DNA from 3 places in the Rhizobium sp. BR 314 genome. Region 2 is predicted to be linked to each of the others. Evidence: predicted binding sites of a transcription regulator. Region 2 holds the regulator's gene; each other region holds the start of a gene.
The links. The regulator LexA, encoded in region 2, represses DNA repair genes until DNA is damaged. The targets are predictions, from matches to a motif close to TGTTCNNNNTGTGTTCNG.
Positions count from the first base shown of each region.

Region 1 (7,334 bases), on a different contig from region 2:
AGACCGGACGGCCCGCGCAAGACATTGATGGCTGGTGACGTCATGGACTGCACGAACAGTTCCTGCCGGCCGCCGATGACCTGCCGGTGGATTTTCCCGGTCAGCGTCTCACTGTAGTAAAGCAGACCGCCAGCGTCGAATGCTATGCCGCTTGCCAGAAGCAGGCCAGCCGCCAGGACCCTGATGACGCGACCCTCGGCGGGGTCGATCTGATAGACGCAGCCATTATAGGCAGCCTTGAAGAAATCGGGATGAATATGGCCGCCTTCGAGGAGGTCATCGAGGCGTATGCCGGAATCGGTCATATAGAGCAGGCCGTCCGGCCCGAAAGCGAGTGCACTCGGATGAAGGAATGGGCCGTCTGCGCTGCCTTCGATCACTTGCAGCACGCGACCTTGCGGCGAAAGTCTGACGAGCGAATTTTCCGGGCCGCCGGCTATCCAGAAGCACCCGTCCCCATCGAGCGCAATTCCGCTTGGGCTGCCGCCGATCCGGCAGATCTCCCGATATGCGCCGCTGGTCTCGAAAATCTTCAGACAGCGACGGCTGGCATCCATCTCCAGAAGTGCAAACCGCCCATCAGGTAAAGCCACCAGCCCGCTAGGCAGACGCAGCCTAGTGGCAATCGTTTCGTTCATGTCCTGAGACCTTCATCCTACGCACTACCACGCCCAAAAACTCAAAACCCCGCGCCAGAATAATACATAAGAAAGAAGAAAGTCCTTTTCGAGCCTGAATTCAGCGAATCCGGATAAGATTCCTGCACAAGGGCTCATATCCGCGTGCGGCTCCCCAATCTTGACAGGCTTTGGCGATTCGGAACATCCATAGAACGTCCGGATAATCTCGCCGATGCGATTCGCCGTGGATCGTGCCTGGCCATATTCAATCCGGCATGTTCAGGAGAATTCATGACCGCTGCCACAGCCTATCTGGAAAAGCTCAACCCGGAGCAACGGCTGGCGGTGGAGCATGGCACGACTGAGGGTGACGGCCATGTCGCCGGTCCGCTGCTGGTCATCGCAGGAGCAGGATCCGGCAAGACCAACACGCTTGCCCATCGCGTCGCACATCTGATCGTCAAAGGCGCGGATCCGCGCCGTATCCTGCTGATGACATTCTCGCGCCGCGCCGCCGCCGAGATGGGCCGCCGCGTCGAGCGGATCTGTCGCGAGGTGCTGGGTACGAATGCCGGCATCACCGCCGATGCGCTTGCCTGGACGGGTACATTCCACGGCATCGGCGCGCGCCTGCTGCGGGATTACGCCGAGCAGATCGGCATCGATCCGGCCTTTACGATCCACGACCGGGAAGACAGCGCCGATCTGATGAATCTCGCGCGTCACGACCTCGGCTTTTCCAAGACCGAAAGCCGTTTCCCGACCAAGGCGACGTGTCTTGCCATCTACTCCCGTTCAGTCAATGCGGAGGCGCCACTCGATGGCGTGCTGCGGGATTACTTTCCTTGGTGCGCCATGTGGGAGCAGCAGTTGCGCGATCTCTTCGCCTGTTATGTCGAGGCGAAGCAGGTGCAGAACGTGCTCGATTACGACGACCTGCTGCTCTACTGGGCGCATATGCTGCAGGAGCCGCTGATCGCCGAGGATATCGGCAGCCGCTTCGATCATGTGCTTGTCGACGAATATCAGGATACCAACCGGCTGCAGTCCTCCATTCTATTGGCCCTGAAGCCGGACGGCCGAGGATTGACCGTCGTCGGAGACGATGCGCAGTCGATCTATTCCTTCCGTGCCGCGACCGTGCGCAATATTCTCGACTTCCCGAAAGCCTTCACGCCCTCGGCCGATATCGTGACGCTCGACCGCAATTATCGCTCCACACAGCCGATCCTCGCTGCCGCCAATGCCGTGATCGATCTCGCCTCGGAGCGCTTTACCAAGAACCTGCGCACCGAGCGGCAGAGCACAGAGCGCCCGCGGCTCGTGACGGTGCGTGACGAGGCCGACCAGGCGCGTTACATCGCTGATCAGGTGCTGGAAAATCGTGAGGGCGGCGCAAGGCTCAAACAGCAGGCCGTGCTCTTCCGCACGTCAAGCCATAGCGGCCCACTGGAAGTGGAGCTCACCGGGCGCAACATTCCCTTCGTCAAGTTCGGAGGGCTGAAGTTCCTCGACAGCGCCCATGTCAAGGACATGCTGGCGGCCCTGCGCTTTGCCCAGAACCCGCGCGACCGCGTAGCAGGCTTCCGCCTGATGCAGCTGCTGCCCGGCGTTGGCCCTTCGACGGCGCAGCGCGTGCTCGACCAGATCGGCGAAGAGGCAAGCCCGATCACGGCGCTGACCGACCTGCCGCCGCCGCCCCGCACGGGAGACGACTGGACCACTTTCGTCGAGACGATACGGGAGGTCAAAAGCGGCGGGGCCGGATGGCCGGCCGAAATCGGTCTGGTTCGGCAATGGTACGAGCCGCATCTGGAGCGGGTACACGAGGATGCATCGACGCGACTGGCGGATCTCATCCAGCTGGAGCAGATCGCAGCAGGCTACGGCTCGCGCGAGCGCTTCCTGACCGAACTGACGCTCGATCCGCCTGACGCCACCAGCGATCAGGCCGGCGTGCCGCTGCTCGACGAAGACTATCTGATCCTGTCGACCATCCATTCCGCCAAGGGGCAGGAATGGACGAAGGTCTTCATCCTCAACGCCGTCGACGGCTGCATCCCCGCCGATCTCGCGGTCGGATCATCCGCCGAAATCGAAGAGGAGCGACGGCTGCTTTATGTCGCCATGACGCGGGCCAAGGACAATCTCGATCTCGTCATTCCGCAGCGCTTCTTCGTGCACGGCCAACATGCGCAGGGCGACAGGCATGTCTTTGCCTCCCGCACCCGCTTCATTCCGGCGACGCTGCTGCAGTTCTTTGAGGTCTGCGGCTGGCCGCAGGCACGGGCTGAAAGTGCGGCCGCCATTCGGGCGCGAGAGGTGCGAGTCGACGTGGGTGCGCGCATGCGGGGCATGTGGCGGTGAGTTGAGCCTCCCAAAAAGCCCCTCACCCTAGCCCTCTCCCCGCAAGCGGGGAGAGGGAACGATCGTGCAAAACCGCAGGCTCCTCAGCCACCGAAAGCTACGTGGGGCATAACTCCCCCTCTCCCGCATGCGGGGAGAGGGCCGGGGGTGAGGGGCAGCTTTTCACGCCCCTCACTGTCACCGGCAATCCTCACTTCGCTTCCCGAAACATCTCGATAATAGCCGAAAAATCCCGGCCGCCATTGCCGAGCTTTTCGAAGAGCGCGTATAGCTGTGCCGCTTCGGCGCCCAGAGGCGTCGACGCGCCGCTCGATAGTGCAGCTTCCTGCGACAGGCGCAGGTCCTTGAGCATTAAGGCGGCCGCGAAACCGGGCTTGTAGTCATTGTTGGCGGGCGAGGTCGGTACGGGGCCGGGCACCGGGCAATAGGTATTGATCGACCAGCACTGGCCGGACGAAGTCGAGGCAACGTCGAAGAGGGCCTGATGCGAGAGACCGAGCTTTTCGCCGAGCACGAAAGCCTCGCAGACGCCGATCATGGAGATGCCGAGGATCATGTTGTTGCAGATCTTCGCCGCCTGGCCTGCGCCGGCATCGCCGCAATGGACGATCTTCTTGCCCATCACATCAAGCAGCGGCTTGGCGGCAGCAAAGCTCTCCGTCGAACCGCCGGCCATGAAGGTCAACGTTCCAGCCGCCGCGCCGCCCGTGCCGCCGGACACCGGCGCATCGAGCGAGAGGCAGCCTGCATCGCCTGCCATGGCATGCGCTTTGCGGGCGCTGTCGACGTCGATTGTGGAACTGTCGATCACCAAGGTCCCCTTGGGCACGGAGCGCAGCACATCCGTCCAGACGGTGAGGACATGCTGGCCCTTCGGCAGCATGGTCACCACCACTTCCGCGTCGGCCAAAGCCTCCGTGAGCACGCCCGCAGGTTTTACTCCCGACGCTTCGGCCACCTTCAGCACATCGTGCGAGAGGTCGAACCCGGTGACGGCATGGCCCGCCTTGACCAGATTGGCCGCCATCGGGCCTCCCATGTTGCCGAGGCCGATGAATGCGATCCGTGTCATGATGTTTTCCTCCCATGATCGGTTGAAGCAATTCCGGGAAAGACGCAGATCGGCCTTCCGTTCCGGAATTGCTTAAAGTGGTGAGATAGAGCGGTTCAGAAATCCCGTGATCAGCTGAACCGGTCTAGCTCGCGAAAAGCGGCGGCTGCGCCGGCACGAAGAAGCGGTCGATATCATCGGCGGTGACGTCGGCAAGGCTTGCCGGGGACCATTTCGGATTGCGGTCCTTGTCGATAACAGCAGCGCGCACACCTTCGTAGAAATCGTGATTATACAATATGCCTCTGCAGGCACCGAGTTCACGATTGAGGCATTCGGCAAGATTGGCGCTCGTTCGCCCTGCCCTGAGAAGCCGCAAGGTCAGCTTCAGGCTGGTCGGCGAGCGGCTGGCGATCACGCCGGCGGCTTCAGCGGCAAACTCTCCCGGCTCACCAGCCAACGCCGCTAGGATCCCTTCCACTGTGTCTGCCGAGAACGTGCGGTCGATCACCTCGCGGTTTGCCGCAAGCCGGCTTTCGCCGGTATCCGCCGCCATCGTCCGGATCAGAGCATGGACGTCTGCAGCAGAGGCAGCAGCAGGCAGCGCTGCTATCTCATCCATGAGTGCCGGCAGCGCCGAGGATGCGACATGGTGATCGGCAAAACCGGCATGGATAACATCGGCAGCTTCGATGGTAAGGCCGGTCAGTCCCATCCAGGTTCCGGCTTCCCCCGGCGCGCGCGGCAGCAGCCACGTGGCGCCGACATCAGGGAAATAGCCGATGCCGGTTTCGGGCATGGCAAGGCGGGTGCGCTCGGTGACGACGCGATGGCTGCCGTGCGCCGAGAGGCCGACACCACCGCCCATGGTGATGCCATCCATCAACACGACATAGGGTTTTGGGTAGCGAGAGATGGCATGGTTGAGCAGGAATTCTTCCCGCCAGAAGGTTTCCGCTTCGCCTGTGCCTTCCTTGCCGCTCCGATGCAGCAGGCGGATATCGCCGCCCGCGCAAAAGCCGCGCTCGCCCTCGCCCATAACAATGACGCTTGCGATCGCTGGATCGGCGGCGAAATCCTCCAGGGCCGGAGCGATGACCCGTACCATCGGCAATGTCAGGCTGTTCAGCGCCTTCGGGCGATTGAGCCTGATGACGCCGGCCGATCCGCGCCGCTCGATGATGACCTCGTCCGTAGTATCCATGCAAATCTCCTGTCCTTGCTGCCACCCATGAATAGGGCTTCATCTGTGGTCGGCAAGGATCATCTCGGCTGCCTTTTCGGCGATCATAATGGTTGGCGAATTGGTATTGCCCGATGTGATCGACGGCATGACGGAGGCATCGGCGATGCGCAACTTTGCCAATGCCCGCAAGCGCAGGCGGGGATCGACCACACTTTGCGCGTCGCCGCCCATGCGGCACGTGCCGACCGGATGGAAAATCGTCGTGCCGATATCGCCGGCGGCCCGCTCCAGATCCGCATCCGTCTCATAGGCCGGCCCGGGCTTGAACTCCTCCGGCCTGAAGCGGGCAAACGAGGGCTGCGCTACGATCCGCCGGGTCAGGCGAATGGAGCGCACGGCGATTTCCCGGTCTCGCGCGGCGGAAAGATAGTTCGGGCTGATCGCCGGCTGCAGAGCGAAATCAGGACTGCGCACATGCACCGAACCGCGGCTTTCGGGCCGAAGATTACAGACGCTGGCGGTGATGGCCGGAAAGGGATGAACCGGATCGCCGAATTTGTCGAGCGAGACCGGCTGCACGTGATATTGCAGGTCCGGCGTTTCCTTGTCGGGGCCGGAACGCGTGAAGATGCCGAGCTGGCTCGGCGCCATCGCCATCGGGCCTGAGCGGCGAACCAGATATTCGAGGCCGATCGCCGCCTTGCCGATAAGGCTTGTCGCCTTCTCGTTCAGTGTGGGAACGCCGGTCACCTTGTAGGCAAGGCGAAGCTGCAGATGATCCTGCAGATTTTCGCCGACGGACCGGACCTCGCGCACCACCTCGATGCCGGCCTTGTTCAACACATCGCCGTGACCGATGCCTGACAGTTCGAGAATATGCGGCGAGCCGATGGAGCCAGCCGACAGCACCGTCTCCTTGTTCGCATAGGCGCGCTTCGCCACGCCGTCATGCTGGAATTCGACGCCCGCGACAGCGTCGTCTTCGACGATCAGGCGGCGGACCTGCGCTTTCGTGTAGACGGTGAGATTGCCACGCTGCATGGCCGGCCGCAGGAAGGCTTTCGTCGTGTTCCAGCGGATGCCGGAGCGCTGGTTGACGTCGAAATAACCCGATCCTTCGTTGTTGCCACGATTGAAATCAGCCGTCTCCGGAATGCCCGCCTCCCTGGCCGCCGCCTGGAAGGCATCGAGCACGGCCCAGCGAACACGCGCTTTCTCGACCCGCCATTCGCCGCCGGCGCCGTGCATCTCGTCCCTGCCGCGATAGTGATCCTCGGACTTGACGAAATAGGGCAGCACATCGTCCCAGCCCCAGCCGGCGCAGCCGAGCTGCCGCCAGAGATCGTAGTCGCGCGCCTGGCCGCGCATGTAGATCATGCCGTTGATCGAGGAACAGCCACCGAGCACCTTGCCGCGGGGGTAGTTCAGCGAGCGGCCATTCAGGCCTGCTTCCGGTGACGTGGTGAAGCACCAGTCGGTACGGGGGTTATTGATGCAGTAGAGATAGCCGACGGGGATATGGATCCAATGGTAATTGTCGTTGCCGCCGGCTTCCAGCAGCAACACCCTGTTGTTGCGGTCAGCCGAGAGTCGGTTGGCCAGCACGCATCCGGCACTGCCGGCACCGATGATGATGTAATCGAAGCGATCCATTCCAAAAACTCTATCGTCCCCTCGCCCCGCGTGCGGGGAGAGGGTTAGGGTAAGGGGCAGGAAGGTCCGGCAAACTCCGTATTTACTGGAAGCCCGTGCGGTCCCCTCATCCGCCCTTCGGGCACCTTCTCCCCGCCTGCGGGGAGAAGGAAAATCAAATCGCTAGCGCCGATATTCGAAACCCAGTTTCCGTCCCAGCCGCGAGGCATAGAATTCGCCGACGATGCCGCGGCGGAAGAGCAGCACGCAAACCATGAAGACGATACCGGTGATGATGGTGACGGGAAATTCCGAAGTGGCGAGATAGTTTTCCAATGTAGCCACCAACCCCGCCCCGAAAATCGGGCCGATCAACGTGCCGATGCCGCCGAGCAGGGTCATAAGGATGACTTCGCCGGACATCTGCCAGGCGACATCGGTGAGCGTCGCGAACTGGAAGACCAGTGCCTTGACCGAG
Region 1 covers NZ_JARWLA010000023.1:11,007-18,340, reverse strand. Annotated here, with positions in the region: gene QD461_RS24105 (SMP-30/gluconolactonase/LRE family protein) at 1-638, opposite strand, end outside; gene QD461_RS24100 (ATP-dependent helicase) at 912-2,987, shown strand; gene mmsB (3-hydroxyisobutyrate dehydrogenase) at 3,178-4,059, opposite strand; gene QD461_RS24090 (enoyl-CoA hydratase/isomerase family protein) at 4,184-5,242, opposite strand; gene QD461_RS24085 (GMC family oxidoreductase) at 5,282-6,877, opposite strand; gene QD461_RS24080 (branched-chain amino acid ABC transporter permease) at 7,040-7,334, opposite strand, start outside.
Region 1: a site for LexA is predicted at 818-835, ahead of QD461_RS24100 (ATP-dependent helicase). Genes of this name have one in related genera too.

Region 2 (7,334 bases):
TCATCATGATGGCGATCATGCTGGTCGCGGTTCTGTTCGATCGACCGTCGCTCAGTCTGCGAAACGTGGCGCTCTCGGCAATCGTCATCCTCATCCTTTCGCCGTCGCAGGTGCTTGGGCCTAGCTTTCAGATGTCCTATGCAGCAACGCTCGCGCTGGTATCAGGCTATACGCTTTGGAAACGACGGCCGCATCGCGAAAATATGCTTTCGCGCTTTAGGTTCCTCGGCCCATTGCTGTTCGTTGCACGCTTTTTCGGTGGGATATTATCGACCTCATTCATCGGCGGCGCATCGACGGCAATCTTCTCGATAGAGCATTTTCATCGTTTGGCGACATATGGCCTTCCCGCCAATCTCGCCGCTATGCCGATCGTTTCTTTCATCGTGATGCCATTCGGCATGGCTGCGATGTTGATGATGCCTTTTGGTCTCGACGGGCCATTCTGGAAAGTCACGGGGAGGGACTGGAGCTCGTCATTCTGGTCGCCAAGACGGTCGCCGGCTGGGGCGGCGATATTACGTTTGGACGTCAGCCGCCGTGGCTGATGCCGACCTTCATTGCCGGCTTTCTGATGATGAGCGTTTTGCGCACCAAGCTGCGCCATCTCGGACTGTTGCTCGCGCTTGCAACGATTGGGGCAGCGGCTTTGGGTTCGGGCGTATCCAAGCCCGATCTCATGATTTCCGAGGATGGTGTCCTGGTCGCACTAGAGCAGGACAATATATTGGCGACTAACCGGGAAAGGCCGCAGGCTTTCATTTTCGAGCAATGGCAAACGGCACTCGTCGCATTCGAACATCAGCCTCCCACCATGCTTGTTGCCGACAGCAGCCTGCCTAAGATCAGCAAGGCCGAGCGTCGCCGTCGATTGAACAACGACGAACAGAAGGCGGTCCGCAGGGCAATGGAGGATGCTCTCGATCGAACCATGCAGGGGCGTTTCGCCTGTCAGAAAGGTGCGTGGTGCGTGGCGATGCTTGAAAATGGCGCCGTGTTGGTAACGATCGAAAATGCCGCCTATCTTCCACCGGCCTGCGATACGGCGAATATCGTCGTCACATCAATACGTCTGCGCCTCGATCATTGTCGCTCCGGCGCAACGCTTTATACAGGCGCGACATTAAGGCGGACCGGCTCGGTCGAAATGGATCTGAGCGGCGACAAGCCCACTGTCCTTACAGCATTCGAAGATCCGCAACGGCCATGGACGCGGCAACGAACCTATGATCGGCGCACGGGGACATTCGGCGCGCCAATCGCGCCGGTGTCACCTGTCAGTGATAACGCCGAATGAGCCCGACAAGCTTGCCCTGAACCTTGACGCGATCCGGTCCGAAAATACGGGTCTCATAGGCAGGGTTGGCAGCCTCGAGAGCGATCGATGCACCCTTGCGACGGAAGCGCTTCAGCGTTGCTTCTTCGTCGTCGACAAGCGCAACGACGATATCACCGGGGTTTGCTGTCGTCGAATTGCGAATGATGACTGTATCGCCGTCGAAAATGCCGGCGTCGATCATCGAGTCGCCTCGCACCTCCAAGGCATAATGATCACCAGCGCCGAGCATATCGGCGGGGACGGTTATGTCATGCGTATTGTTCTGAATGGCCGAGATCGGAACGCCGGCAGCGATGCGGCCCATCACGGGTACGGATACCGAACTGCTGTGATCTTCATGGGTTACTTTCGGCGGAGGCGGGGGCGCGACCGGCTGGAGCTTGCCGAGGCTGCCCTCGATAACGCTTGGCGAAAAGCCGCGGCGCGGCTGCAAGCTCGGATTATAGGCATCCGGGAGCTTGATGACCTCAAGTGCCCTGGCGCGGTTCGGCAGGCGACGGATGAAGCCGCGCTCCTCCAATGCCGTGATGAGGCGGTGAATGCCGGACTTGGAGGCCAGATCCAGCGCATCCTTCATCTCGTCGAAGGATGGCGGAACGCCGGACTCCTTCATCCGCTCGTGAATGAAGAGAAGCAGTTCCTGTTGCTTGCGCGTCAACATCGTCTTGGAACCCCAGAATCAAGAAAAGGTCGTGAAACAAATCCAGAACGGACACTATATGTTCCATATGTGTTCCGCAAGCACTTAAATTTCGTTAAAAGCTTGCTCGGACAATTAAATAATTATCACCCGCGAATGGACGGGCTGTAAAAGCCAGCGTGCTGAAATAGATATAACATTGTGAAAAATATGGGGAATTCCTCCTTTTCAGGCCTAGGTTGACACCGGATTTTTCCGTCTGCGTTCTGGTTCGGCGATCTCGAAATCAAGCCAGCTGAGCCGGCTACAGGGGAGAATCAGCAATCACGTTTGCGCGATCATATTGCGCACTTGGAGCTGTCGTCGCGCGCTTCGCTTTCATCTTGAAATACGCGATGGATGGGCGCAAATCTACCGCCGTTGGGAAAGAGGAGAAGCCATGACTTCGTTGCCGCATCCGCTGGATCATCTCGTGTTGCCGACGATCAACATCGCCCTGGCGCGCGAGCGGCTCGGCAAGCTCGGCTTTACGGTTGCTCCCGATGCGCGCCATCCCTTCGGCACCGAAAATGCCTGCGTCTTCTTTTCCGACAAGACCTATCTCGAACCTTTGGGTGTAGCCTCGCAAGAACAGTGCGAGGCGAGCTTTATCGAAGGCAATGTCTTCGTGGCGCGCGACCAGGCCTATCGCTTTCGCGTCGGAGAAGACGGATTCTCTGCCGTGGTTTTCGGAACGAATGATGCCGTAGCGGATGATGAGCGCTTCAAAGCCGCAGCGATCTCGGCCGGCCCGATGCTGGATTTCTCACGGCCGATGAAAATGCCTGACGGAACGGAAACCGTGGCCGGATTTCGCCTGGCCTTTGCGTCCGACCTGCGTTCGCCCGATTTGCTCGCATTCAGCTGCCAGCGCATCAATCCGCTGCCCACCGATCGCGGTGTGCTTGAGCGCCATGCAAACGGTGTCAGCGGCATTGCGCGGGTAGCGATCTCGGCAACGCGGCCGGCCGCCTTCCGCAGCTTTTTCGAAGAGGTCGTCAGCGGACCAAAGGTATCGGAGCATTCCTTCGGACTGACGGTAAGATCTGCCAATGCCGATATCGAGCTTCTGACCCCGGAGGGCATGGAAGCCTTTTACGACTTGCGGGTCGGCAACGAAGATCCGGGTCTGCGGGCGCGGGCAATCCTTTTCAAAACACGCGATCTTTCCGTGACATCGTCGCATTTCGCTGCTAACGGCGTCACATATACGCGTAAGAACAATCGTATTTTGGCGCGGCTGGCGCCTGAACATGGCGCAGTGTTCGCCTTCGAGGAGATAGCATGAGCACGAATTCCGAAGTGGTTGTCGGCGAGGGAGCCTCCAAGGTTCTGTTTTCCAACACCGCCAAGCTCTCCCTGATTGCCGGTCCCTGCCAGATGGAAAGCCGCGAACATGCCTTCATGGTCGCCGGCGTTTTGAAGGAGCTCTGCGACAAGCTCGGCATCGGCCTCGTCTACAAATCCTCTTACGACAAGGCGAACCGTACTTCGCTGTCGGGCAAGCGCGGCATCGGTCTTGAGAAGTCGATGGAAGTCTTTGCTGATCTGAAGAAGGAATATGGCTTTCCTGTTCTGACCGATATCCACACAGAAGAGCAATGCGCTGTCGTTGCCAAGACGGTCGATATCCTGCAGATCCCGGCCTTTCTATCGCGCCAGACCGATCTTCTGGTCGCCGCCGCCCAGACCGGCCGCGTCGTCAACGTCAAGAAGGGCCAGTTCCTGGCGCCATGGGACATGAAGAACGTGCTTGCCAAGCTCAATGACAGCGGCAATCAGAACATTCTGCTTTGCGAGCGCGGCGCCTCCTTCGGCTACAACACGCTCGTCTCCGACATGCGCTCGCTGCCGATCATGGCGGCGATGGGTGCGCCCGTCATCTTTGATGCGACTCACTCGGTGCAGCAGCCCGGCGGGCAGGGTGGTTCGACAGGTGGCGACCGCCGGTTCGTCGAGACGCTGGCGCGCGCCGCCGTTGCTGTCGGTGTTGCCGGCGTCTTCCTCGAAACGCATGAGGATCCGGACAACGCGCCGTCAGACGGCCCGAACATGGTGTATCTGAAGGATATGCCGCGGCTTCTCGAGAAGCTGCTGGCCTTCGACGCCATCGCCAAGGCTTGAAAATACAGGCATTCAACAGGCTGACATGAATTTGCACTAGGCGGCCTGTAGGAGTGTCAAATCAAGGCGCGGTTCCGCATTGAAATTTCCGCGCCTTCGATTATGACGATTTAAATCGATTTATAAACCAGCGAGCAGGAAGCTATCATGACCGCAATCACCGACATTATCGCCCGCGAGATTCTCGACAGCCGTGGCAATCCGACTGTCGAAGTCGATGTCTACCTCGAAGATGGCAGCATGGGCCGCGCGGCGGTTCCGTCGGGCGCGTCGACCGGCGCACATGAAGCCGTCGAGCTTCGCGATGGCGGCAAGCGCTACCATGGCAAGGGTGTTGAAAAGGCCGTCGAAGCCGTCAACTCGGAAATCTTCGATGCGATCGGCGGCATGGATGCCGAAAATCAGATCCAGCTCGACAACATCATGATCGAGCTCGACGGCACGCCGAACAAGTCGCGCCTCGGCGCCAACGCCATCCTCGGTGTTTCGCTTGCTGTCGCCAAGGCTGCTGCCCAGAGCGCCAACCTGCCGCTCTATCGTTATGTTGGCGGCGCTCACGCCCGCCTGCTGCCGGTTCCGATGATGAACATCATCAACGGCGGCGCCCACGCTGACAACCCAATCGACTTCCAGGAATTCATGATCCTGCCGGTTGGCGCCGAATCCATCCGCGACGCCGTTCGCATCGGTTCGGAAATCTTCCATGTCCTCAAGAAGGAATTGGCAGCGCAGGGCCACAACACGAACGTCGGCGATGAAGGCGGTTTCGCGCCGGGCCTTTCGAGCGCTCCGGCCGCCCTCGACTTCATCATGAAGTCCATCGAAAAGGCCGGTTACAAGCCAGGTGAAGAAGTTGCTCTCGGCCTCGACTGCGCTTCGACCGAATTCTTCAAGGACGGCAAGTACGTGCTCGAAGGTGAAGGCCGCACGCTGGAATCCGGCGCTATGGCAGAGTACCTCGCTCAACTCGCAGCTCAGTATCCAATCATTTCGATCGAAGACGGCATGGCTGAAGACGACTGGGAAGGCTGGAAGACGCTCACCGACCTGATCGGCAAAAAGACACAGCTCGTCGGCGACGACCTGTTCGTCACCAACTCTGCTCGCCTGCGCGACGGTATCCGCATGGGCGTTGCCAACTCGATCCTGGTCAAGGTCAACCAGATCGGCTCGCTCACGGAGACCCTCGACGCCGTCGAAACCGCGCACAAGGCCAACTACACGGCCGTCATGTCGCACCGTTCGGGCGAAACGGAAGATTCCACCATCGCCGATCTCGCCGTTGCCACCAACTGCGGCCAGATCAAGACCGGCTCGCTGTCGCGCTCCGACCGTCTCGCCAAGTACAACCAGCTTATCCGCATCGAGGAAGCGCTTGGCCCGCAGGCGAAGTACGCCGGTCGCTCCATCCTGCGCGGCTGATGCCTGATCCGCGGTATCCTCACGGATCCGCACCTCGCACGATGTGCTGAAGTCGAACCGCGCCCCAGGGCGCGGTTTTTTGTTGGCCGCCGTAGTTAGAGTCAACGGACGGTTAATCTCTGCCGGTTAATTTAGCGCTAGGTGTTTGATTTGATGTGATCTTGTCTACGGCCGCAATGTTCGCGGCGCTGGCCTTGATGAGATCGCCTAACGGCAAGAGCGTTTCGAGCGAGTATGTGGACAAAGTATCATAAGAAGAAAAAGTTCGGCCGTTTCATTCTGCCCGCCATTACGATCGCTTTTGTGAGTTACTTCGGTTATCATTGTGTTCACGGCGATTATGGCCTGAAGGCAACCGAGGTTTTCGAACAGCGTCGCATCGACCGTAGCAAAGAGTTGGCGGATCTCGTCGCCAAGCGCGAGCACCTCGAAAAGGAGGTCGCTCTGCTGAGCGACGGCTCCCTGGATAAGGATATGCTCGACCAGTATGCGCGCTATCAGTTGACGTATTCCAAGGCGAACGAGATCGTCATTTTCAATAAATAGCCATAATTAACCGAATTTCGGTTAATTGGATTTTTTATAGCTATATCAATAACTTGCAAAGAATATGAGCCATGCAATTATGGCATTGCTGTAGCGGATAATCTTGCCTATGTTACGCCTCGACAAGAAACGAGGCTACTCACACAGGGAGGGTTGAATGGCGCCGCGAAAAAACGCGTCCGTTTCCAGCCGTAAAACAGCATCAAGATCCGTCAAGGAAACCAATGGCGGTCCGATCGCGGATTTCGATCGTGATGCGGAGCTCAACGCTTATCGTGAGATGCTCTTGATCCGCCGCTTCGAAGAGAAGGCCGGCCAGCTTTACGGCATGGGCTTCATCGGCGGCTTCTGTCATCTTTACATCGGTCAGGAAGCTGTCGTCGTCGGCATGCAGATGGCTTTGAAGGATGGCGACCAGGTCATCACCGGCTATCGTGATCACGGCCATATGCTGGCAACCGGCATGAGCGCACGTGGCGTCATGGCTGAGTTGACCGGGCGTCAGGGCGGCTATTCCCGAGGGAAGGGCGGCTCCATGCACATGTTCTCCAAGGAAAAGAATTTCTACGGCGGCCACGGCATCGTCGGTGCCCAGGTCTCGCTCGGTACCGGCCTCGGCTTTGCCAACTGGTATCGCGGCAATGACAATGTCAGCGTCGCCTATTTTGGTGATGGCGCTGCCAATCAGGGCCAGGTCTACGAAAGCTTCAACATGGCGCAGCTCTGGAAGCTGCCGGTGATTTTCGTCATCGAAAACAACCGTTACGCCATGGGCACCTCGACCGCCCGCGCAACGGCACAGGCTGACTTCTCCAAGCGCGGTGCCTCCTTCGGCATTCCAGGCATCCAGGTCGACGGCATGGACGTTCGTGCGGTGAAGGCCGCGGCTGACGAAGCCGTTGCGTATTGCCGCTCCGGTAAGGGCCCGATCATCCTTGAAATGCTGACCTACCGTTATCGCGGTCACTCGATGTCCGATCCGGCGAAGTATCGCTCCAAGGACGAAGTGCAGAAGATGCGCTCCGAGCATGACCCGATCGAGCAGGTTCGCGCTCGCCTTCTCGAAAAGGGCTGGGCGACCGAGGACGATCTGAAGGATATCGACAAGGATGTCCGCGACATCGTCGCAGACAGCGCCGATTTCGCCCAGAACGATCCGGAGCCGGATGCATCCGAGCTCTACACCGACATTCTGCTCTAAATCGGGGAGGGACACTATGCCCA
Region 2 covers NZ_JARWLA010000009.1:28,827-36,160, reverse strand. Annotated here, with positions in the region: gene QD461_RS14220 (ComEC/Rec2 family competence protein) at 1-548, shown strand, start outside; gene QD461_RS14215 (hypothetical protein) at 548-1,297, shown strand; gene lexA (transcriptional repressor LexA) at 1,278-2,000, opposite strand; gene QD461_RS14205 (VOC family protein) at 2,419-3,306, shown strand; gene kdsA (3-deoxy-8-phosphooctulonate synthase) at 3,303-4,142, shown strand; gene eno (phosphopyruvate hydratase) at 4,290-5,564, shown strand; gene QD461_RS14190 (FtsB family cell division protein) at 5,799-6,110, shown strand; gene pdhA (pyruvate dehydrogenase (acetyl-transferring) E1 component subunit alpha) at 6,268-7,311, shown strand; gene QD461_RS14180 (pyruvate dehydrogenase complex E1 component subunit beta) at 7,328-7,334, shown strand, end outside.

Region 3 (7,334 bases), on a different contig from region 2:
GCATCGGGACATTGCGAACGCGGGCGTAGTCATGCAGCGCACGCACGGTGGTGTCGCCGAGACCGCGCTTCGGCGTGTTGACGATGCGCTCGAAGGCAAGATCGTCGGCCGGCTGGCAGACGAGGCGGAAATAGGCCATGGCATCGCGGATTTCGAGGCGCTCGTAGAAGCGAGGGCCGCCGACGACGCGGTAGTTCAAGCCAAGCGTGACGAAACGGTCTTCGAATTCGCGCATCTGGAAGGAGGCGCGCACGAGGATGGCGATGTCGTTGAGATTGTGCTTGTTGCGCTGAAGCTGCTCGATCTCCTCGCCGATGGCGCGGGCTTCTTCCTCGGAATCCCAGGAGGCGTGCACCTGCACCTTGATGTCGTCGGGATCGGAGCGATCGGTGAACAGCGTCTTGCCGAGCCGGCCCTCGTTATGGGCGATCAGATGCGCAGCGGCACCGAGAATATGCTCCGTCGAGCGATAGTTGCGCTCGAGCTTGATGACCTTGGCACCGGGAAAATCCTTCTCGAAGCGCAGGATATTGTCCACTTCGGCGCCGCGCCAGCCGTAGATCGACTGGTCGTCGTCGCCGACGCAGCAGACGTTCTGCGGTTCGCCCTTCTGCCGCTGTGCCAGCAGACGCAACCACATGTACTGCGCCGTGTTGGTGTCCTGATACTCGTCGACCAGGATGTAGCGGAAGCGCTGGTGATAATCTTTCAGGATGTCCGGATTGCGCCGGAACAGATTGATCGGATGCAGCAGCAGATCGCCGAAGTCGCAGGCATTCAGCGTCTTCAGGCGGTTCTGGTAGGCGACATAGAGCTCGCGGCCCTTGCCATTGGCAAAGGCGCGGGCATCGCCCTCCGGAATATCAGCGGGACTGAGACCCTTGTTCTTCCACGTATCGATCATGCCGGCGAACTGCTTGGCCGGCCAGCGCTTGTCGTCGAGCCCTTCGGCCTGAATCAGCTGCTTGATAAGCCGGATCACGTCGTCGGTGTCGAGAATGGTGAAGCTGGAGGTGAGGCCGACCAGTTCGGCATGACGGCGCAACAGCTTGACGCCGATCGAGTGGAACGTGCCGAGCCAGGGCATGCCTTCGACCGCACCGCCGACGAGCAGCGCGATACGTTCCTTCATCTCGCGGGCCGCCTTGTTGGTGAAGGTGACGGCAAGGATCTGGCTGGGGAAGGCGCGGTTGGTGGAGAGGATATGGGCGATGCGAGTCGTCAGCACTCGCGTCTTGCCTGTGCCGGCGCCTGCAAGCACCAGAACGGGGCCGTCGAGCGTCTCGACCGCTTCAGCCTGTTCCAGGTTGAGGCCCGAAAGATAGTCTGGCCGGCGGCCGCTGTCGCGTGCAGCCATGGCGCGGGCGGCGATGCCGCCAACGCTGCCGGCAGCCGGCGCAGCGCGGCGCGGCGCCAGGTGCTCCGGCTCCTCGTCAAAGAAGGGAATGTCGTCGTGTCCGATGGTCATGCGGCCCAATGTAATGATTCTACCCCGAAAGGCAAAAGAAACGGGCCGAAACTAGAACAAAAAGTGCACATTCACAGGTGAGGAAGTCATCGGGAAGGCGGATTTTTGTGCCGCAAGCGGCGCGTCAGGCCGTTGATAAAACGCATCGTTGTCCACGCAAAGATTACAACTTTGTCATAATGCGCGGCAAATCTTGCCGCTCATGCTCAAAAAAACGATATTGCAGCAAATCGGGCACAATCGTGCGTTATATCGCCACCAACCCGAAGCCGGCCTCAACACATGCTCCTGAAGAGACGAGGCCATATCAAACCGACGACGCGATTTCATCGCCTCTGACACAACAAGCCGGAGACGTGCATGACCGCCTGGAAGCAGCTTTCCTTATGTTTGCTCTTACTGGTAGCAGGCTTTGCAGCTGCCGTGGCATTCGTGCCCGGTGCGGCCGGCCTATTACAGAAAGCTGGTATTCCCGGCTCTGTCGTTGCGATGCTTGGGGCCAGCGATGCCGCAAAGGATGGTCAGGCCGGCAAGGTTGCAAATGGCGGCGCCCGGCGCGGTCAGAATACGCCGCTCGTCGTCACGCAACCGGTCAAGGGCGGCATCGTCAATGACCGTCTCAGCGCGATCGGCACCGGTGATGCCATCCGCTCGGTCGTGGTCATGCCGCAGGCAGCAGGGACCATCCGGGAGATCCTCATCAAATCGGGCGACAGGGTGAAGCAGGGGCAGGTGCTGGCGCGTCTCGATGACGACGAACAGATCATTGCCCGCGGGCAGGCTGAAGTGGCGCTGAAGAGTGCGACGGAGAAATTCCAGCTTTATCGCAACATCAAATCTACCGTGTCGCGCATGGATGTCTTCGATGCTGAGATCGTCGAGCAGGGGGCGAAGCTCGCGCTGCAATCGGCTGAACTCGCCCTGAAGCGCCGCGAGATCGTCGCTCCGATCGACGGGATCGTCGGCATCGTTCCCGTCGTCGTCGGCGATAACGTCACGACGTCGACCAACATCGTCATGTTGGACGACCGCTCCGAGATTCTGGTGGACTATTGGGTGCCCGAGCGTTTTGCCAATACGGTCAAGGTCGATCAGCCTGTCGAGGCGACATCGGTCGCGCTGCCGGGGCGGATTTTCACCGGTGCCGTCGAAGCCGTGGACAATCGCGTCGATGGCGCGAGCCGGACGCTGCGCGTGCGTGCGCGCATCGACAATGCTTCCGACGAACTGCGTGCCGGCATGTCTTTCAATGTCGCCATGCGCTTTGCCGGCAATTCCTATCCCTCCGTCGATCCGCTCGCAGTCCAATGGGATGGGGAGGGCGCGCATGTCTGGCGCGTTGCCGACGGCAAGTCCTCGAAGGTGCGCGTCAGCATCGTGCAGCGCAATCCGGATGCCGTGTTGGTGAAGGGCGATCTTCGCGACGGCGATCTCATCGTCGTCGAAGGATTGCAGCGCGTGACAGAGGGTGGCTCGGTTCGTTTCGCCCGTGATGTCGCCCAGGCGGCGGAGGTCATGACGCAATGATGGGGCATGGGACAAGGCACGGCGGCGATATGAACGAAACCGGTGCGAGCCCGGGCAAGCAGTCCTTCACCGCACTTTTCGTACGGCGGCCTATTCTGGCACTGGTCTTCAATACGCTGTTAGTCGTTGCTGGCCTTGCCGCCTATTTCGGCGTCGAGGTGCGTGAACTGCCGGATGTCGATCGGCCCGTCGTTACCGTGCGAACCACCTTCGAAGGCGCGTCGCCGCAGACTGTCAATCAGGAACTGACCAAGGTCATCGAAGGAGCGGTTGCCCGCGTCAGCGGTCTGAAATCGGTATCATCAAGCTCGTCCTTCGGACAGAGCCGGGTGACGCTGGAGTTTTCTGACGCCACCGATCTTTCGGTTGCCGCCAACGATGTCCGCGATGCCATTGGCCGCATCTCCGAACAGCTGCCCGATCAGGCGGATGCGCCGCAGATCGTCAAGGCGGATTCGGATTCGCAGCCGATCATGCGCCTTGCGGTCACCTCCAGCACGATGACGATGGACGACCTGACCCAGCTTGCGGACAAGGAAATCGTCAGCCGGCTCGCCTCGGTTGACGGTGTAGCCGATGTCGAGCTTTACGGTTCGCAGGAAAAGGTCTTTCGCATCGATGTCGATCAGGCCGCGCTTGCAGGGCGAGGTCTGACGATCGGCGACCTCACGAAGGCGCTTGCCACTGCGGCGCTCGATGTGCCGGCGGGATCGCTGAAGAGCGTGCGCCAGGATATCGTGGTGCGCGCTACGGCCGCGCTGCAGACGGCGGAGGATTTCTCGCGGCTCATCATCAAGGATCGCGTTCGGCTTTCCGATGTCGCGACCGTCACGCTCGGCCCGCGCGACGGGACGACCGTGTTGCGCTCCAATGGCGTGCAGGGCGTTGGGCTTGGCGTCATCCGCCAGGCACAGTCGAATACGCTGAATATTTCGAAGGGTATCAAGGCGGTCGTCGCGCAGCTTTCGAAATCGCTGCCGGAGGGGACGCGTATCGTCGTTACCAACGACGATGCCGTGTTCATTCAAGGCGCCATCCATGAGGTGATGCTGGCGCTCGTCCTTTCGGCTGTCATCGTCACCATCGTCATCTATCTGTTTCTGCGGGACTGGCGGGCAACGCTGATCCCCGTCGTCACCATGCCGGTGGCGCTGACGGGCACCCTTGCCGCCCTCTATATAGTCGGATTCTCGATCAACATCCTGACGCTGCTGGCGATCGTGCTTGCCACAGGCCTTGTGGTCGATGACGCCATCGTGGTGCTGGAAAACATCGTTCGTCGCCGTGCCGAGAAGATCGGACCACGGGCCGCCGCGGTGCTTGGGACGCGTGAGGTCTTTTTTGCCGTTATCGCCACGACGGCGACGCTTGCCGCCGTGTTCATTCCGCTGTCATTCCTGCCGGGGCAGGTAGGTGGCCTGTTCCGTGAGTTCGGATTCGTGCTGGCCTTCTCTGTGGGCCTGTCGTCGATCGTGGCGCTGACGCTTTGTCCGATGCTCGCCTCGAGAATGCTGACCAAGGAGATGCGCGAGGATCACGGCATGCTCGGCCGTTTCGGCGAGCTGTTTGCCGATGTCTATCGCCGCACGCTGCTTGCCTGTCTCAATGCGCCGCTCGTGGTCATCGTCTTCTGCTCCCTGTTTTCGGCCGCCGCCATCTTCGCCTTCACGAATGTCAAAAGCGAGCTCACGCCCAATGAAGATCGGGCAATGGTGATGCTGCGGCTGACCACGCCGCAAGGGGCTGGCCTCGACTACACCAAGGATCAGCTGCAGCGTGTGGAGGAGCGGCTGCAGCCACTGATGGATAGCGGCGATCTTCGCAATATTTATGCGATTTCCGGCCTGAACAGCCAGAAGAACACCGGTTTCATGGTGCTAACGCTGGCGCCCTGGGATGAGCGGCATCGCACGCAACAAGAGATTGTCGCCGATATCAACCGCGTCATGGCTGATGTTCCGGCTCTGCGCGGCAATGTCATTCAGGCCAACAGCCTTCGCATTCGCGGCGCCGGTAGCGGTGTGCAGATGGCCATTATCGGCAGCAATCACGAAGCGTTGACCGAAGCGGCCTTGAAGCTGGTTCACGCGCTCGATGCGACCGGTCGCTTCGATACGCCGCGGCTCAATAGCGAACCGACGCAGGCGCAGGTCTCCGTCAATATCGACCGGGAGCGGGCGTCCGATCTCGGCATCGACATATCCGGACTGTCGACGGCGCTCCAGTCCCTGCTTGAGGGACGCTCCGTGGTCGATGTCTTCGTCGCGGGCGAATCCTATCCGGTTCTGCTGACGTCAACGATGCGTCCGATCGACGATCCCACGGATCTTGAAAACGTCTTTCTGAAGACCGGCGACGGTAAGATCGTGCCGATGTCCGTCATCGCGTCGCTTAAAGAGAATGCCGTCGCGCCGCAGCTTACCCGCGATCAGCAGCTGGCGTCTGTGGCGATCACCGCCGGCCTCAAAGATGGCATGTCACTCGGACAGGCCGTGGAGGAGGTGACGAGAGTAGCTACACCTCTGCTGCCACCGGGTTCGCGTTTGATGCCGCTCGCGGAAGCCGCGACGCTGGAGGAAAACTCCAGCGGCATGGCGCTGACCTTTGGCTTCGCCATCGTCATCATTTTCCTGATCCTGGCAGCCCAGTTTGAAAGCGTGCTGTCGTCGCTAATCACCATGTCCACCGTGCCGCTCGGTCTCGCTTGCGCCGTGTTTGCGCTCGTTGTCACCGGTTCGAGCCTGAACATCTATAGCCAGATCGGATTGGTGCTGCTTGTCGGCGTCATGGCCAAGAACGGCATTCTGATCGTCGAATTTGCCAACCAGCTTCGCGACAAGGGCGAGGGGGTTCGAGAGGCGATCGAGCAGGCCTGTGCGCTGCGGCTGCGCCCCGTCATGATGACGATGATCGCAACCATTCTCGGCGGCGTGCCGCTTGTGTTCGCTGAAGGAGCAGGCGCCGAAGCCCGTATCGCGCTCGGCTGGGTGATCGTGGGCGGCCTCGGTTTCGCGACCCTGGTCACTCTCTACATTACGCCGGTCGCCTATCTCCTCATCGCCCGTTTCGCCAAGCCGCAGACGCATGAAGAGCAGCGTCTGCACGAAGAAATGTCCGATGCGGTGCTGCGCGCAAAGCTGGCCAATCTTCGCGCGGCTGAATGAAGTCGACACGGATAAATTGCGCAGATTTAAGGGTGCACGCTGAGTTATGGTAAATTATGCGTGTGGCTTAGCGCTTTTTTAAGTGTGTTTGCTAATCATAGCGGGGAGTAACCGCTGGAACTTTGGCGTTGTTTTTGCCTGGTTCCCCGTGCGCCGACACGATCGGCCCGTGTGCATGATTGCCCGCGGCAGGGTTGCAATGTTTCCTTGTATTTGTTGCGTATTGTTGCGTCCGGAGTTCGTGTGCCGTGAGTATTTTTTCGACCTTCATCAGGGTCACTCCCTCTATGACTACAGCACTGGAAGTGCTGAGGGACACCCAGACCAAATTGGCCAATGCGGAGCGGCAGATGTCGTCCGGGCTGCGAGTGCAGACGGTCAAGGACAACGCCACCTATTGGAGAATCTCCGCTTTGACGCGCACCGACGTCGGCGCGATATCGTCGGTGCAGGATGCACTCGGTCTTGCTGCCTCGACCGTCAACACGGCCTCCACAGGCGTGGAGGGCGCGATCGATGTCGTGACGCAGATCCGTACGAAGCTTGTCAGCGCCTATGAGACGAGCGTCGACAAAACCAAGCTCAACGACGAAATCACCCAGCTCAAGCAGCAACTGCGCAGCGTCGGTGAATCGGCAACCTTCAACGGCGTCAATTGGACTGTGTTGCAAGACGGTACGGATCCGACAAAGCCGCATCAGATTCCCGGGTCCTTTATCCGCAACACCAATGGAAGCATCTCGATCGGCATGCTGAACTACGAAGGCGTGACCTCGACCGGCGGCCCCATCGTTCCCGCCGATGCCCGATATCTGATCGACGATCAATCGAGTGGTTCGGGCGGATACGGCGTGCTGACATCGACCGCCTTTGCGACGGCGGCCGGCGCGGCCAAGAACTACGTCCTGATCAGCAGCAAAAACGGCAGCACCAGCGGCCAGACCGAAATCTCCCTTGATGCAAATACGACGAAGGGGGCGATCACCGACATGGTCAACACGGTGACGGGGATGTTGAAGCAGCTCAATACGATCGGATCTGCTTTCGGCTCGCTCGAGTCCCGCATCAGTCTTCAGACTGAGTTCGCCAAAAATCTCAACGATTCCCTCACGACCGGTGTGGGCAAACTCGTGGACGCTGACATGGAGCAACAGTCGAGCAGAGTATTGGCGCTG
Region 3 covers NZ_JARWLA010000004.1:221,374-228,707, forward strand. Annotated here, with positions in the region: gene QD461_RS08130 (ATP-dependent helicase) at 1-1,468, opposite strand, end outside; gene QD461_RS08135 (efflux RND transporter periplasmic adaptor subunit) at 1,829-2,995, shown strand; gene QD461_RS08140 (efflux RND transporter permease subunit) at 3,025-6,159, shown strand; gene QD461_RS08145 (flagellin) at 6,447-7,334, shown strand, end outside.
Region 3: a site for LexA is predicted at 1,521-1,538, ahead of QD461_RS08130 (ATP-dependent helicase). Genes of this name have one in related genera too.